DNA from 2 places in the Agromyces sp. 3263 genome. Region 1 is predicted to be linked to the other one. Evidence: predicted binding sites of a transcription regulator. Region 1 holds the regulator's gene; the other holds the start of a gene.
The links. Region 1 encodes HrcA, which represses chaperone genes, less so after heat shock. Its sites were predicted from a motif close to TTNGCACTCGNNNNNNNCGAGTGCNAA; they were not measured.
Positions count from the first base shown of each region.

Region 2: a site for HrcA is predicted at 3,863-3,889, ahead of groES (co-chaperone GroES). Genes of this name have one in related genera too.

Region 1 is NZ_JAVDUV010000002.1:149,246-156,560, forward strand. It holds gene lepA (translation elongation factor 4) at 1-1,371, shown strand, start outside; gene J2X63_RS13880 (DUF1990 family protein) at 1,379-2,029, shown strand; gene hemW (radical SAM family heme chaperone HemW) at 2,033-3,259, shown strand; gene J2X63_RS13890 (DUF4870 domain-containing protein) at 3,263-3,691, opposite strand; gene J2X63_RS13895 (DUF4870 domain-containing protein) at 3,815-4,237, opposite strand; gene hrcA (heat-inducible transcriptional repressor HrcA) at 4,431-5,453, shown strand; gene dnaJ (molecular chaperone DnaJ) at 5,510-6,616, shown strand; gene J2X63_RS13910 (16S rRNA (uracil(1498)-N(3))-methyltransferase) at 6,628-7,315, shown strand, end outside.
Region 2 is NZ_JAVDUV010000001.1:2,652,898-2,660,212, reverse strand. It holds gene J2X63_RS12160 (ABC transporter ATP-binding protein) at 1-223, shown strand, start outside; gene J2X63_RS12155 (tautomerase family protein) at 307-690, opposite strand; gene J2X63_RS12150 (ABC transporter substrate-binding protein) at 834-2,129, opposite strand; gene rarD (EamA family transporter RarD) at 2,370-3,335, opposite strand; gene groES (co-chaperone GroES) at 3,492-3,788, opposite strand; gene J2X63_RS12135 (class I SAM-dependent methyltransferase) at 3,920-5,107, shown strand; gene J2X63_RS12130 (DUF4190 domain-containing protein) at 5,152-5,655, opposite strand; gene J2X63_RS12125 (DUF4190 domain-containing protein) at 5,730-6,437, opposite strand; gene J2X63_RS12120 (DUF4190 domain-containing protein) at 6,480-6,929, opposite strand; gene tsaD (tRNA (adenosine(37)-N6)-threonylcarbamoyltransferase complex transferase subunit TsaD) at 7,075-7,315, opposite strand, start outside.

The sequences.
Region 1 (7,315 bases):
GACCTCATCGGCGGCTCGCCCGACGACGTGCTCAAGGTGTCGGGCAAGACGGGGGTCGGCGTCGAGGAGCTCCTCGACCGGGTGGTCGAGCGCATCCCGGCTCCGGTCGGCGACGCGACCGCCCCGGCACGGGCCATGATCTTCGACTCCGTCTACGACAGCTACCGCGGCGTCGTCACCTACGTCCGCATGGTCGACGGCCAGCTGAACCCGCGCGAGCGCATCCAGATGATGTCGACGAAGGCGACGCACGAGATCCTCGAGATCGGCGTGAGCGCGCCCGAGCCCACGCCCACGAAGGGGCTCGGCGTCGGCGAGGTCGGCTACCTCATCACCGGCGTGAAGGACGTGCGCCAGTCGAAGGTCGGCGACACCGTCACCACGGCCGCGAAGTCGGCCACGGAGGCGCTGCCCGGCTACACCGAGCCCCTGCCGATGGTCTTCTCGGGTCTCTACCCGATCGACGGCAGCGACTACCCCGAGCTGCGCGAGGCGCTCGACAAGCTCAAGCTGTCGGATGCCGCGCTCGCGTACGAGCCCGAGACCTCGGTCGCCCTCGGCTTCGGCTTCCGCGCCGGGTTCCTGGGCCTGCTGCACCTCGAGATCGTGACCGAGCGGCTTCGCCGCGAGTTCGGACTCGACATCATCAACACCGCGCCGTCGGTGGTCTACGAGGTGACCACGGAGGACCGCAAGACCGTCACGGTCACGAACCCGAGCGAGTTCCCGACCGGGGCGAAGATCTCCGAGGTGCGGGAGCCCATGGTGCGCGCCGCGATCCTCGCGCCGAAGGACTACGTGGGCACCATCATGGAGCTCTGCCAGTCGCGCCGCGGCACGCTGCTCGGCATGGAGTACCTCGGTGAGGACCGGGTCGAGATCCGCTACAACATGCCGCTCGGCGAGATCGTGTTCGACTTCTTCGACCAGCTCAAGTCGAAGACCGCGGGCTACGCGTCGCTCGACTACGAGCCCACCGGCGACCAGGCCGCCGACCTCGTCAAGGTCGACATCCTGCTGCAGGGCGAGCAGGTCGACGCGTTCAGCGCGATCGTGCACCGCGACAAGGCGTACGCCTACGGCGTGCTCATGACGGGGCGGCTGCGCGAGCTCATCCCGCGCCAGCAGTTCGAGGTGCCCATCCAGGCCGCCATCGGCGCCCGCATCATCGCGCGTGAGTCGATCCGCGCGATGCGCAAGGACGTGCTCGCCAAGTGCTACGGCGGCGACATCACGCGCAAGCGCAAGCTCCTCGAGAAGCAGAAGGAGGGCAAGAAGCGCATGAAGATGGTCGGCCGCGTCGAGGTCCCCCAAGAGGCGTTCATCGCCGCGCTCTCGGGCGACACCGAGAAGAAGGACGCGAAGAAGTAGGTTCCCGATGACCCGACGAAGCACCTTCACCGACCAGTCGGTCACCTACGGGGCGATCGGGGCGACGCTCGCCCCCGACTTGTTGCGCTACCCGCCCGAGGGCTATCGCCCTGCCGAGGACTCCGTGCGCCTCGGCAGCGGGATCGAGCGCTTCGAGCGCGCCGCGGAGTCGCTCATGACCTGGGGCATCCAGCAGGGCGCCGGCTTCGAGGTCGTCGACGTGTCGACGGGCACGGGCGCGCAGTACCCGGGCATCGTCTACGACGCCGAGGGAGCGCCGCTCGCCGAGCAGCCGTCGCCGCGCACCGAGGAGCGCTTCGGCGCCGACGGCACGCCGTACATCGCCGCCGGCATGACCGCGACGCTGCGTCGTTCGGGCCGCTTCCGCCACCACGACACCCCGGTGCTCGTCGTCTACGTGATCGACGAGCCCGACCGCGTCGGCTTCGCCTACGGCACCACGGCGGAGGGGCCCGAGAGCGGCGAGGAGTCCTTCATCCTCGAGCGCCGCGAGGACGACACCGTGTGGCTCACGATCCGGTCGCTGCTCGGCACCGCCGGCGGCATCCGTCGCCTCGTGGCTCCTCGGCAGCGCCGCAAGCGCCGGGAGCTCACCCGCGTCGAACTGCGGGCCCTGCACCCCGCGGGCGGCGTGTAGCCGGTGGGCTCGGCCCTTCCGCTCGGCGATCCGGCGCCGCTCGACGGCCTCGTCCCGGCATCCGCCGCAGTCGGCGCCCATGAGCGCGCGTTCGGCGTCTACGTGCACGTCCCGTTCTGCCGGGTGCGCTGCGGCTACTGCGACTTCAACACGTACACCGCCGGTGAACTCAGGGGGGCGCGGCAGGTGGACTACGCCGACCACGCGATCGGTGAGATCCGGATGTCGCGACGGGTGCTCGAGGCATCCGGAGTGCCGCATCGCCTCGCCTCGACCGTGTTCTTCGGGGGCGGCACGCCGACGCTGCTGCCCGCCGACGACCTGGTGCGCATGCTCGGCGCCGTGCGCGACGAGTTCGGATTCGAGGAGGGCGCCGAGGTCACGACCGAGGCGAACCCCGACTCGGTCGGACCCGACGACCTGCGTCGTCTCGCCGACGGGGGGTTCACGCGCGTGTCGTTCGGCATGCAGTCGGCGGTGCCGCACGTGCTCGCGGCACTCGACCGCACGCACGACCCCGCGCGGGTGCCGCTCGTGGTGCGCTGGGCGCGCGACGCCGGGCTCGACGTGAGCCTCGACCTCATCTACGGCACGCCGGGCGAGTCGCTGGGCGACTGGCGCCGGAGCGTCGAGGCGGTGGTGGCCGAGCGCCCAGACCATGTCAGCGCCTACGCGCTCATCGTCGAGGAGGGCACGAAGCTCGCCCGCCAGATCCGTCGCGGGGAGCTCGCGACGCCGTCCGACGACCTCGAGGCCGACATGTACGAGCTCGCCGACGACCTGCTGGGTGCGGCCGGGTACGAGTGGTACGAGGTGAGCAACTGGGCGATGGATGCCTCGCAGCGCTCGCGCCACAACCTCGGGTACTGGCGTGGCGACGACTGGTGGGGCGTGGGTCCCGGCGCGCACAGCCATGTGGGAGGCGTGCGCTGGTGGAACGCGAAGCACCCGGCCGCCTACGCGGAGCGGGTCACGGCGGAGCTCTCGCCCGCGGTCGGACGCGAGGTGCTCGACGCGGGCACCCGGGAGACCGAGCGGGTGCTGCTCCTGACGCGCATCCGGGAAGGCATCAGGATCGACACGCTGCACGCGGGCGGGCGGCACGCGGTGGTCGGCCTGATCGCGGATGGCCTCGTGGACGCGAAGGCCGCCCTCGCCGGTGTGCTGACGCTCACCAGACGAGGGCGGCTGCTCGCGGACGCCGTGGTGCGGCGCCTGCTGGAGGAGTGAGGCTCAGCTCACGAACTTGATCGTGAGCGGGTAGGTGTAGAGCTGGCCCTGGTTGGCCTTCACCGCGGCGATGATGCTGAAGACGATCACGAGCACCCACACCGCGATCAGGATGAAGATGCCGATCACGATGAACGTCGTCACGATGCCGACCACGTAGGCGATCGCCATGGTGATCTGGAAGTTCAGCGCGGTCGCGGTGTGCTCGCGCACGAAGGGGCCCTTGTCCTTGAGGATCAGGTACCCCAGCAGCGCCGGCACGAAGCTGAAGAAGATGCCGCCGATGTGCACGAGCGTCGACCAGAGCTTCTCATCGCTCGGGCTGAGCTGCTGGCTCTGGCCATAGGGGTTCTGCGGCGGCGCCGGCGGTCCCTGGGGCGGGGGCGGCGGGGGTCCCTGCGGGGGTGGCGGAGGCGGGGTCTGGTCGGACATTGAGGTCTCCTTCTTCGGGCTCGTCCGTTCGGCGAGACTCGTTCGGGTTCATGCTGGCACAGCAACGCCCGCCGCGGGAATAGGCGCTCCCGCGACGGGCGGATCGATGCTGCCGGCGTGCGCCTACTTGATGAGGCGGATGGCGAACGGATAGCGGTAGTGCTTGCCGTCCTTGGCCTGGAGGAACGCGATGATCGAGAAGACGACGCCCACGATCCAGACGACCCACATGAGCAGCGCGCCGATGAAGACGACCACGAGGATGGCCGAGATGATGTAGCCGAAGACGAGGGTGATCTGGAAGTTCAGCGCCTCCTTCGCCTCGGTGTTCGTGAACGCGCCGCGGTCCTTGAAGACGAGCCAGATGATGAGCGACGGCAGGAAGCCGAGCACGCCGCCGAGGTGGGCGAACGAGCCCCACTGCACGTCCTGCTCGTGGGTCAGCGGCGGCGCGGTGTGCGTGGCGGGGTCGGGCGTCGCCGGTGCGGCAGGCGGAGGCGGGGTCTGCCCCGTCGGATCCGACGGCTGGACGTTGGGGTCGGTCATGTGCGTGCCTTTCAGGGGGGTTCAGAAGGGGTGAACCGCGACTGCAGCAGGGAAGGTGCAGGCAAGGTGCCTCGCGGGGTACCCATACGGTAGCGCTGCGCCGTGCGGCCCGGCAACGGTGCTGACCCTGATTCTCGCGGTAGGATTGGCACTCAGTCAGAACGAGTGCTAAGCGGTGAGGGAAGCGAGGACCATGGTCTCCGAACGCAGTCTCGCAGTGCTCCGCGCCATCGTGCAGGACTACGTCGCGTCCCGCGAGCCGGTGGGTTCGAAGACGATCGTCGAGCGCCACTCCTTCGGCGTGTCCGCCGCCACGATCCGCAACGACATGGCCCTCCTCGAGGAGGAGGAGCTCATCGCGGCGCCGCACACCTCGTCGGGTCGCATCCCGACCGACAAGGGCTATCGCGTCTTCGTCGACCAGCTCACCGACGTGCGTCCGCTGAGCCAGGCGCAGCGCCAGGCCATCGAGACCTTCCTCGGCGAATCGAGCGACCTCGACGAGCTGCTCGCCCGCACGGTCCGGCTCATCGCCCAGCTGACGAAGCAGCTCGCCGTGGTGCAGTACCCCTCGTTCGGCAGCGCGCGCGTGCGCCATGTCGAGCTCGTCTCCCTCGCGCCCGACCGCGTGCTCTGCATCCTGATCGCCGACTCGGGGCAGGTGGAGCAGCGCCTCGTCGTGCTCGACGAGCCGGTCGACGACGAGACCCTCTCCGCGCTGCGGGTGCGACTCAACGACCTGGCCGACGGGCGGACGATGGCGGATGCCGCGGACGCCCTCTCCGGCGAGATCCCCGGCGCCGACGGCCGCCACGCCGCCGTCGTGCAGACGATCGCGGCGACCCTCGCCGAGCAGGCGCGCGCCCAGCGACACGACCGGCTCGTGGTGGCCGGGGCGGCCAACCTCGTGCGCACCGAGCAGGACTTCGCCGGGTCGATCCTCGGGGTCATCGAGGCGATCGAGGAGCAGGTCGTGCTGCTCCGGCTGTTCGGCGAGATGGCCGGTGACGAGCACGCCGTCGCCGTGCGCATCGGGCGCGAGAACGCCTCGTTCGGCCTCGGCGAGACCTCTGTCGTGTCGAGCGCGTTCGCCATCCCCGGCCGCGACGTCTCGCGCCTCGGCATCGTCGGCCCCACCCGCATGGACTACTCCAACAGCATGGCGGCTGTGCGAGCCGTCGCCCGCTACCTCTCCCGCACCCTCGGCGAGAGCTGATTCCCCGCTGCCGTCGCATCGACCGGCATCCGGCAATTCGAAAGGACACGCCCTCCGTGGCAGACCACTACGAGGTCCTCGGCGTCTCGCGTGACGCCACCCCCGATGAGATCAAGAAGGCCTACCGCCGCCTCGCGCGCGAGCTGCACCCCGACGTGAACCCGGGCGCCGATGCATCGGAGCGGTTCAAGATGGTCACGCACGCGTACGACGTGCTGTCGGACCCGAGGCAGCGTGAGCAGTACGACCTCGGCGGCCAAGGCGGATTCGGCGGCGCCGGCGGCCAGAACTTCGGTGGGTTCGGGGACATCTTCGAGACCTTCTTCGGCGCCGGCCAGCAGACACGCGGGCCGCGGTCGCGGCGTGAACGGGGCCAGGACGCGCTCATCCGTGTCGAGGTGGGGCTCGAGGAGGTCATCTTCGGCACGCACCGCGACATCGAGGTCGACACCGCGATCCTCTGCGAGACCTGCCACGGCTCGTGCTGCCAGCCGGGCACGTCGCCCGTGACGTGCGACATCTGCCACGGGACGGGTTCGATCCAGCGCGCGGTCCGCTCCCTGCTGGGCAACGTCATGACCTCGAGCCCCTGCGGAACCTGCCGCGGCTACGGCACCGTCATCGCCACGCCCTGCGTCACCTGCCAGGGCCAGGGCCGCGTTCGCGCCCGCCGCACCGTGCCGGTCGACATCCCCGCCGGCGTCGACACCGGCGTGCGCCTGCAGATGCCCGGATCGGGCGAGGCCGGCCCGGCAGGGGGCCCGAACGGCGACCTCTACCTCGAGATCAAGGTGCGCAACCACGATGTGTTCAGCCGGAACGGCGACGACCTGCTCTGCACGCTCGAGGTGGCCATGACCGACGCGGTGCTCGGCGCCGACACCACGATCCCGGCGCTCGACGGCGACGTTCGCGTCGAGCTCCATGCCGGACTCCAGAGCGGCGAGATCCTCACCGTGAAGGACCGTGGCGTCACGAAGCTGCGCGGCACCGGTCGTGGCGACCTGAAGATCGGCGTGCAGGTCATCACGCCCACCAAGCTCTCCTCGAAGGAGCGCGACCTCATCCAGCAGTTCGCCCACTCGAAGAAGGCGGCCGGCCCGGCGCTCAGCCACTTCCAGCAGGGCCTCTTCGCGCGGCTCCGCGACCGCTTCCTCGGCTGACGGATGCCGCGATGAGCCACCTCTACCTCGACGAGTCCCTCGACCTCGCGTCCGTCGCCCCCGGTGCCACCGTCCGGCTCTCGGGCGACGAGGCTCGGCACGCGGTGACGGTGTCGCGGGTGCGCACGGGGGAGCGGATCGCGATCGGCGACGGCCGCGGCATCCGCGTGCTCGGCATCGTCACGGCGACCGGGCCCCGCGAGCTCACGCTCGAGGCCGACGAGGTCATCGTCGAGGAGCCGCCTGCGATCCGCATCACGCTCGTGCAGGCGCTCGCGAAGGGCGATCGCGACGAGCTCGCGGTGCAGGCCGCCACCGAGCTCGGCGTGGACGCGATCGTGCCGTGGGCCGCCTCGCGCTCGGTGTCGCGCTGGGAGGGGCCGAAGGCCGAGAAGGGCCGGCAGCGCTGGGCGACGATCGTGCGCGAGGCCGTGAAGCAGTCGATCCGCTCGTGGCTGCCGCCCGTGGCATCCGTCACCGCGACCGGTGCGCTTGCGGCCGTGGTCGAGGGCTCCCGGATGCTCCTCCTCGAGCCGACCGCGACGACGGCGCTCACCGAACTGCGCCCCGACGGCCGCGACCTCGCGCTCGTCGTCGGCCCCGAGGGCGGCATCGCGCCGTCCGAGCTCGAGGCGCTCGTGGCCGCAGGGGCCGAGCCCGTGCGGCTCGGGGCCTCGGTGCTGCGCACCTCCACGGCCG
Region 2 (7,315 bases), on a different contig from region 1:
CTCCCCCGTACGCCAGGACGAGGCCTTCCTGCGCGTCAAGGAGATCAACCGCGCGGGCGTCACGACCATCATGGTCGAGCAGAACGCGCGTCGCTGCCTGCAGATCTGCGACCGCGGCTACGTGCTCGACCAGGGCCACGACGCCTACACCGGCACCGGCCGCGACCTGCTGAACGACCCGAAGGTCATCGGCCTCTACCTGGGCACGCTCGGGCAGGACTGAGTCACCACTCCACGAAGGGGCGGATGCTGCGGCATCCGCCCCTTCGTCGTTCGTGGGCGCTGCGCCGCGCGGCGGAAGGACCCTCAGACGTCGAGGTCGAAGCCGAGGTCCACATCCGTCGCGGGAACGCCGTGGAGGCCCCAGTCCTCGAGCGGCGGCTCGTTGAGGACGACGATCAGGTCATCGGGCGAGACGCCGAGGGCGGCGAAGCGCCGCGCGATCGACGCGAAGAGCGATCGCTTCGCGTCGGCCGAGCGTCCGGGGAAGATCGTGATCTCCACGAGCACCGTGGAGGCGCCGGGATCTGCGACCGAGAAGTGCTCCGCCGGGTACTCGAGATACCGGATGTGCCGGTCGTCGACGGGCACTCGGAGCGCCTCGCGTTGCGCCTCGTACACCGCCTCGATGAGCCCGTCTCGGACCTCGACGGAGAACGCGCCGCGGACCTCGATCTTCGCCAACGGCATCGGACGCTCCTTTCGCTCGGGGAGAGAGGGCGAGCCCCACGGGCGTGCAGGACCGCCCGCGCCTCCGCGGTCAGGCTACGGGCGCCGGCGGGCACGCGAAAGGGCCCCAGCCGAAGCCGGGGCCCTTCCGTGCGACACGCGTACTAGTTGATGCGCTCGTACTTGTTGTCGTCGCCGTACTGGTAGACGCCGATGGTCGCCTCGGTGGGGTCACCGTGCTCATCGAGCGTGATCGGGCCGGAGGGGCCGTCGTAGTTGATCTGGTTGCCCTCCTGCAGCTGGGTCGCGCCGGCCGTGAAGTCGGTCACGACCTCGCCGTCACCCGTGCCGCCCGACACCTGGCGGAGGTACTTGGCGATGTCGGCACCCTCGGTGCTGTTCGCCGCGTACGCCGCAAGGGCGATGAGCATGGTGGCGTCGTACGACTCGGGGCCGTAGCTGAAGTCGGCGAGGTCGGGGTTGACCGCGAGCATGCGGTCCCGGAAGTCGTCTTCAAGCTTCGGGCCGGGCAGCGTGCCCTTCGAGCCGGCGATGAGGCCGGGTGCGAAGTCCGCGCTGTAGTCCGACAGGTTGCCGTCGACGAAGTACAGCTGGTCGCCGGGGTAACCCGAACCGACGAGCGCGGGGACGACGACCTTGGCCTCGTCGAAGGTGATGACGGCGACGGCGTCGGGGTTCGCGGCCTTGATGGCCGAGAGCTGCGCGTCGAAGTTCGAGTCACCCGTGTTGAAGAGCTCCTCGGCGACGACCTCGCCGCCGGCTGCCTCGAACGACTCCTTGGTCGCAGCCGCGAGGCCGGTGCCGTAGGGGTCGTTCAGGACGAGCAGGCCGAGCGTGGATGCGCCGTCCTCGGCGATCTGGTTGCCGAGCACCTCACCCTGGAGCAGGTCGGACGGCGCGGTACGGAAGTACAGGCCGTTGTCCTCGTAGTCGGTGAAGTCGGGCGACGTGTTCGCCGGCGAGAACTGCACGACACCGGCCGAGGTGATCTGGTCGATGACCGTGAACGAGACACCCGACGAGGCGGCACCGACGATGGCCGAGACATCCTGCGAGAGCAGGTCGGTCACCGAGACGGTCGCGATGTCCGTCGTGGTGTCGCCGGAGTCGCGGTAGACGACCTCGATGTTGAGCCCCATGTCGGCCTCGTTGATCTCCTTGGCGGCGAGCGCGACGCCGGCCTCCTCGGGCGGGCCGAGGAACGCGAGCGTTCCACTCTGCGGAAGGATGGTGCCGATCTTGAGGGTCAGGTCGCGGTCGCCTGCCTCGATGGGCAGGGCGTCGCCGGCGGCGGCCTCGGTCGGTTCATCCGACTCGGCGGGGGCCGGGGCACCCGAACTGCACGCCGTGAGGAGGAGGGCACTGACGCCGGCGAGGGCGACCCCCGTCCATGCTGCGCGAGCCGAGCGCGAGGCCGTGGCCTTCGCGAATACGCTCATGTTGCTCCTTGGGACTGAAGGATTGGTACACAAAAGCAGCGTCTGGTGACGCCGTGTTTTGACACTATGGTGCCTCCAAGGCCGAAACAAGTCGCCGCGGTCACAACCGTGTAACACCGCAGGAATCGTTACCTCGCCGACACCTTCCCCGGCCCACGCGCAGCAAATCGTCGTGTCCGCTGGAGTTCACGCGCGGATCGCGCGTGACCCCCACCCGGGAGCGATCGGGCCGGCGGACCTTCAGATGGGCTCCTCGAGCACCTCGTCGGCGGTTCGCCGGGATGACCGGGCCCCCCGCACGAGGTCGACGGTGAGCACGATGAGGGCCACCCACACGAGCGCGAACCCGACCCATCGTTCGGGGGGCATGGGCTCCTGGAGCACGACCACGCCGACGAGGAACTGGATGAACGGGGCGAAGTACTGGATGAAGCCCATGTAGATGAGCGGGAGCCGACGGGAGGCCGCCGCGAAGAGCAGGAGCGGCACCGCGGTGACCGCGCCGAGCCCGATGAGCAGCGCGGTGTGCCACGGGCTCACCGTGCCGATGGTGAGCCCGGTGGTCAGCGCCACGAACACGAGCTGCACGATGGCGAGCGGCGCGAGCCAGACGGTCTCGAGCGTGAGGCCCGACACCGCGTCGACCTTCGGTCCCACGCGCTTCTTGATGAGGCCGTAGAACCCGAAGGAGAAGGCCAGCACGAGGGCGATCCACGGCAGTTGTCCGTACCCCACCGCGAGCACCACGACCGCGAGGATCGAGATGCCGACCGCGACCCACTGCGTGACGTTCAGTCGCTCGCGCTGCACGAGCACGCCGAGGAAGACCGTGACGATCGGATTGATGAAGTAGCCGAGGGCAGCCTCGACGACCTGGTTCGTCGTCGCGGCGAAGACGTAGGTCTGCCAGTTGATGAAGATGAGGAGCCCCGCCAGGCCCATCGTGAGCAGGATGCGCCGATCGCGGAACAGCACGCCGAGCGCACGCCAGGCCCGCGTCACCGTGATGAGCAGGGCGCAGAAGACGAGGGAGAAGAGCACTCGCCACGCCACGATCTCGACCGGCCCCGAGGGCGCCAGCGCGATGAAGTAGATCGGGAGGAAGCCCCACAGCACATAGGCGCTGACCGCGAACGCCAGCCCCGACCGGCTCACCGGAGCGTGATCGGGGGGCGTGGTGGGCGTGAGCGATCCCGAGCGTGACACTCGACCCACCCTACGCCGGGGGCGTCGCCGGGAGCTCTCGGCCGGCTGCCATCGGGCGACGACATGCCGTCAGGACGACGACCGGCGCTGCGGCATCCGGAGACGGCAGAAGCCCGGATGCCGCATGGCATCCGGGCTTCCGAGCGTGCGTGTCGACTAGCGGACGACGACGGCGAGCACGTCGCGCGCCGAGAGCACGAGGAGCTCCTCGCCGCCGAACTTGACCTCGGTGCCGCCGTACTTCGAGTAGATGACCTTGTCGCCGACGGCCACGTCGAGCGGGACGCGGTTGCCGTTGTCGTCGATGCGGCCGGGACCCACTGCCACGACCTCGCCCTCCTGGGGCTTCTCCTTGGCGGTGTCGGGGATCACGAGACCCGACGCGGTGGTCTGCTCTGCCTCGACCTGCTTGATGACGATGCGATCCTCGAGCGGCTTGATGGAAACCGACACGGTTGACCTCTTTCTTGACGGAAGACTGGTTAGCAGCCTCACAGCGAGAGTGCTAAACCGAGTCTAGGGCCGATTTGGCACTCGTGCAACGTGAGTGCCAGCGCCCGGGAACGGGGTGCTAGCGTGGCCGGGTGGAACGCGCCGAGCTCGTCGAACTGCTCTCGCCCGAGGGCCTCCGGCTGCTCGACTCGCTTCCCGATTGGGACGCCAAGGCCGACATCGTGCGCGTCGTCGCCGAGCTGCGCCGCGCTGGCCACTCCCCGGGGCTCGTGGCCACCGTGCTCAGCCAGTCGAGGCTGAGGTCACGCGCGCACGCCAAGTTCGGGGAGTTCGCCTCGCGCATGCTCTTCACCGAGCCGGGCCTCGAGCAGGCGACCCGGCTCAGGGTGGCCGCACTCCACGCCGGCAGGTTCGCCCGCGCCGGCGTCGGCCACGTCGCCGACCTCGGGTGCGGCATCGGCGGCGACGCGCTCGCCCTCGCCGCGGTCGACCTCGAGGTGACGGCCGCCGAGGCCGACGAGGTCACTGCAGCGATCGCCGCCTACAACCTCACCCCGTTCCCCAGGGCCCGCGTGCTCCACGCGCGGGCCGAGGAGGTGCCGCTCGGCGGCATCGGCGGCGCCTGGCTCGACCCCGCCCGCCGTTCGTCGGCCGGCGGCACCACCCGTCGACTCTCGGATGCCGCTGACTACTCGCCCTCGCTGGAGTTCGCCTTCGGGCTGGCCGCCCGCATGCCGGTCGGCGTCAAGCTCGGGCCCGGCACCGACCGCGACGTCATCCCCGCCGGCTCCGAGGCGCAGTGGGTCTCGGTCGACGGCGACGTGGTGGAGCTGGCGGTGTGGCAGGGAGCGGTGGCTCGGCCCGGGATCGGGCGCGCTGCGCTGGTGATCCGCGGTGACGCGGCCGCCGAGCTCACCTCCCAAGCCGACAGCGAGGACGCGCCGAGCGGCCCGCTCGGCGACTACCTCTACGAACCCGACGGCGCGGTGATCCGTGCCCGCCTCATCGGCGACCTGGCCAGGGCGAACGGGGCGTGGATGCTCAGCCCCGGCATCGCCTACCTGACCTCGGACACCGCCTTCGACTCGCCCTTCGCCCGAGGGTTCCGCGTGCTCGAACGGCTCCCGTCGGACGAGCGCCAGCTGCGCCAGGCCCTCGCGGCGCGTGGCATCGGCACGCTCGAGATCAAGAAGCGGGGTGCCGACGTCGATCCGGCGGTCCTGCGCACCAGGCTGAAGCTCCGCGGCGACCGGAGCGCCACCATCGTGCTGACGCGCGAGGAGGGACGTCGCGTCGTGCTCCTCGTGGAACGCCTCTGAGACCCTCCCACGGAGGTCCTTCCGACGGGAGACCCGACGGGTCCTCAGCGCGGCAGCGCGCCGAAGACGATCGCGTAGTAGCCGATCCACACCGACGAGAAGACCAGCCCCGCGATCCCGGTGCCGATGCCGACGAAGGCGAGCGTGCGACCCTCCTCCTCGCGCCGGAGGCCGAGCACCCCGAAGACGATCGCCGCGATGGAGAGCGGCAGCAGCCATCCGAGGAAGAGCGACGCCGCGGCGCCGATGACGCCGAGGATCGCCGAGATCCAGCTGTAGACGCGGCGCTGCTCCTCGTCCTCCTCGGCGTCGGCGACGCGGGCGAGCTCGGCGCGGTGCACGACGAGCAGCTGGCCGGTCGGCAGCGACTGCAGCTCGCCGGTGTCGAACGGCACGTCGTACTCGCGCACCGTCGGGTCCGCGCGCAGCGTGGGCTCGGCCGGCGCGACGACCGTCAGCTCGTCGTCGACCGCCGGCTGCGCGCCATCACGGTCGACTGCGGACGCGGACGCGGGACCGGACGGCGATGGATCGGGATGCTCCGGCACGGGTGCCGGCTCGGGTGAACGCGAGGGGGCCCCGCCCTCGGGCGGGACCCCTTCGCGGTCGGACATCTCCGGCCTCAGTAGCTGTAGTACGGAACGCTGGCGAACGCGACGCTCCACAGGATGATGGAGAGCAGGCCGATCGCGATGCCGACGAAGCCGAGGATCATGCCGGTGAGCCACATGCCCTTCGCCGCGGGCTCCTTCTTGCGGCCGAGGAAGCCGAGCACCACGGCCGCCGCCGGGATGAGCAGCTGCATGATGCCGCCCACGATCGGGATGAACACCACGAAGAAACCGACGAGGCCCACGATGCCGGCGATCAGCGAGATGAGGCTGAGCACGGGCGTCGACTTGGCGGGCGCCGTCGTACCGTATGCCGGGGCTGCGTAGCCGGGCTGGCCGTACGCGGTCTGCTGGGCGCTGCCGTACGGCGAGCCGCCGTCGACCGCGGCCGCCGCTGCGGCGGGAGCGCCGTACGCACCCGCGGGCGGCGGAGGCGGCGGTGTCGCCGATCCGTACACGGGCGGGACCGGGGGCGCCGGCGGGGCCGGGGGTTCCGGTGCCGAGGGCGCCGACGGCGCGCCGGGCGCCACGGGCGGCGCCTCGGGCGCGGACGGCATGCCCGGGGCGGTCGGCTCCTCGGGCGCCGGGAAGGTGGGCTCGGGCTCCGACGGAGCCGTGGGCTCCACCGGCGCCGGGGGCACCACGGGTTCGGCCGGCTCGACGGGCACCGCCGGCTCCGCCGGCACGGTCGGCTCGTCGGGGTTCCTGGGGTCACTCATGAGTACGTCCTTCTCGATCGGTGGTGCGGATGCCGCGACTGCTCAGTACTGAAGGTCGCCTGTCGTGCCGTAGTAGGTGACGAGCCACGCGCTGAGCGCGACCGCGACGATCACGCCGATGATGGCCAGGACGATGCCGGCGTAGCCGATGATGAGTCCGGCGAGCGCCATGCCGCGCCCTTGCTCGCCGGTCTTCTTGATCTGGCTCAACGAGATGTGCCCGCAGATGACTGCGGCGATCGAGCCGATGCCCCACAGGATCACGATGCCGGCGATCGACGCGACGAGCGAGACGATCGCCAGCGTGTTCGTCTTGGTGGCCGGCGGCTGGCCGTACGCCGTGGCGGGCTGCGGGTACGACGCGGCGGGCTGCGGGTACGACGCGGCGGGCGTCGCCGGCGGGACCGCACCGTAGGCCGGGGCGGGCCCCGGCGGGGGCGGCGGCGGGGGCACCGGAGCGCCCGGCTGCTCGGGAAGGTTCGGATCGGTCACGGTCGGTGTTCCCCTCGATGCTGCGGATCGGATGTTCCACACGCCGCTGCAGCGGCGCGGCGGCGCTCGCCTCCACGGCACCGCGGTCTCCGTTTCACACACTAGCGCGGTGGGCACGCGGAGCGCAGCCTTCGAAGCCGCCCGGTCAGACCTGGATGTCGGTGACCGGCAGCGTCGAGTCGGCACCGAAGCCCAGCTGCGACGGAGCATGGCCCGCCATGATGAGCTGCGCGCCCAGGGCGGCGATCATGGCGCCGTTGTCGGTGCAGAGCGACAGCGGCGGGACCCGCAGCGCGATGCCCGCCGCATCCGCCCGCTGCTCGGCCACCTCGCGGAGTCGCGCGTTCGCCACGACCCCGCCCCCGAGGAGCAGGCGCGGCACGCCC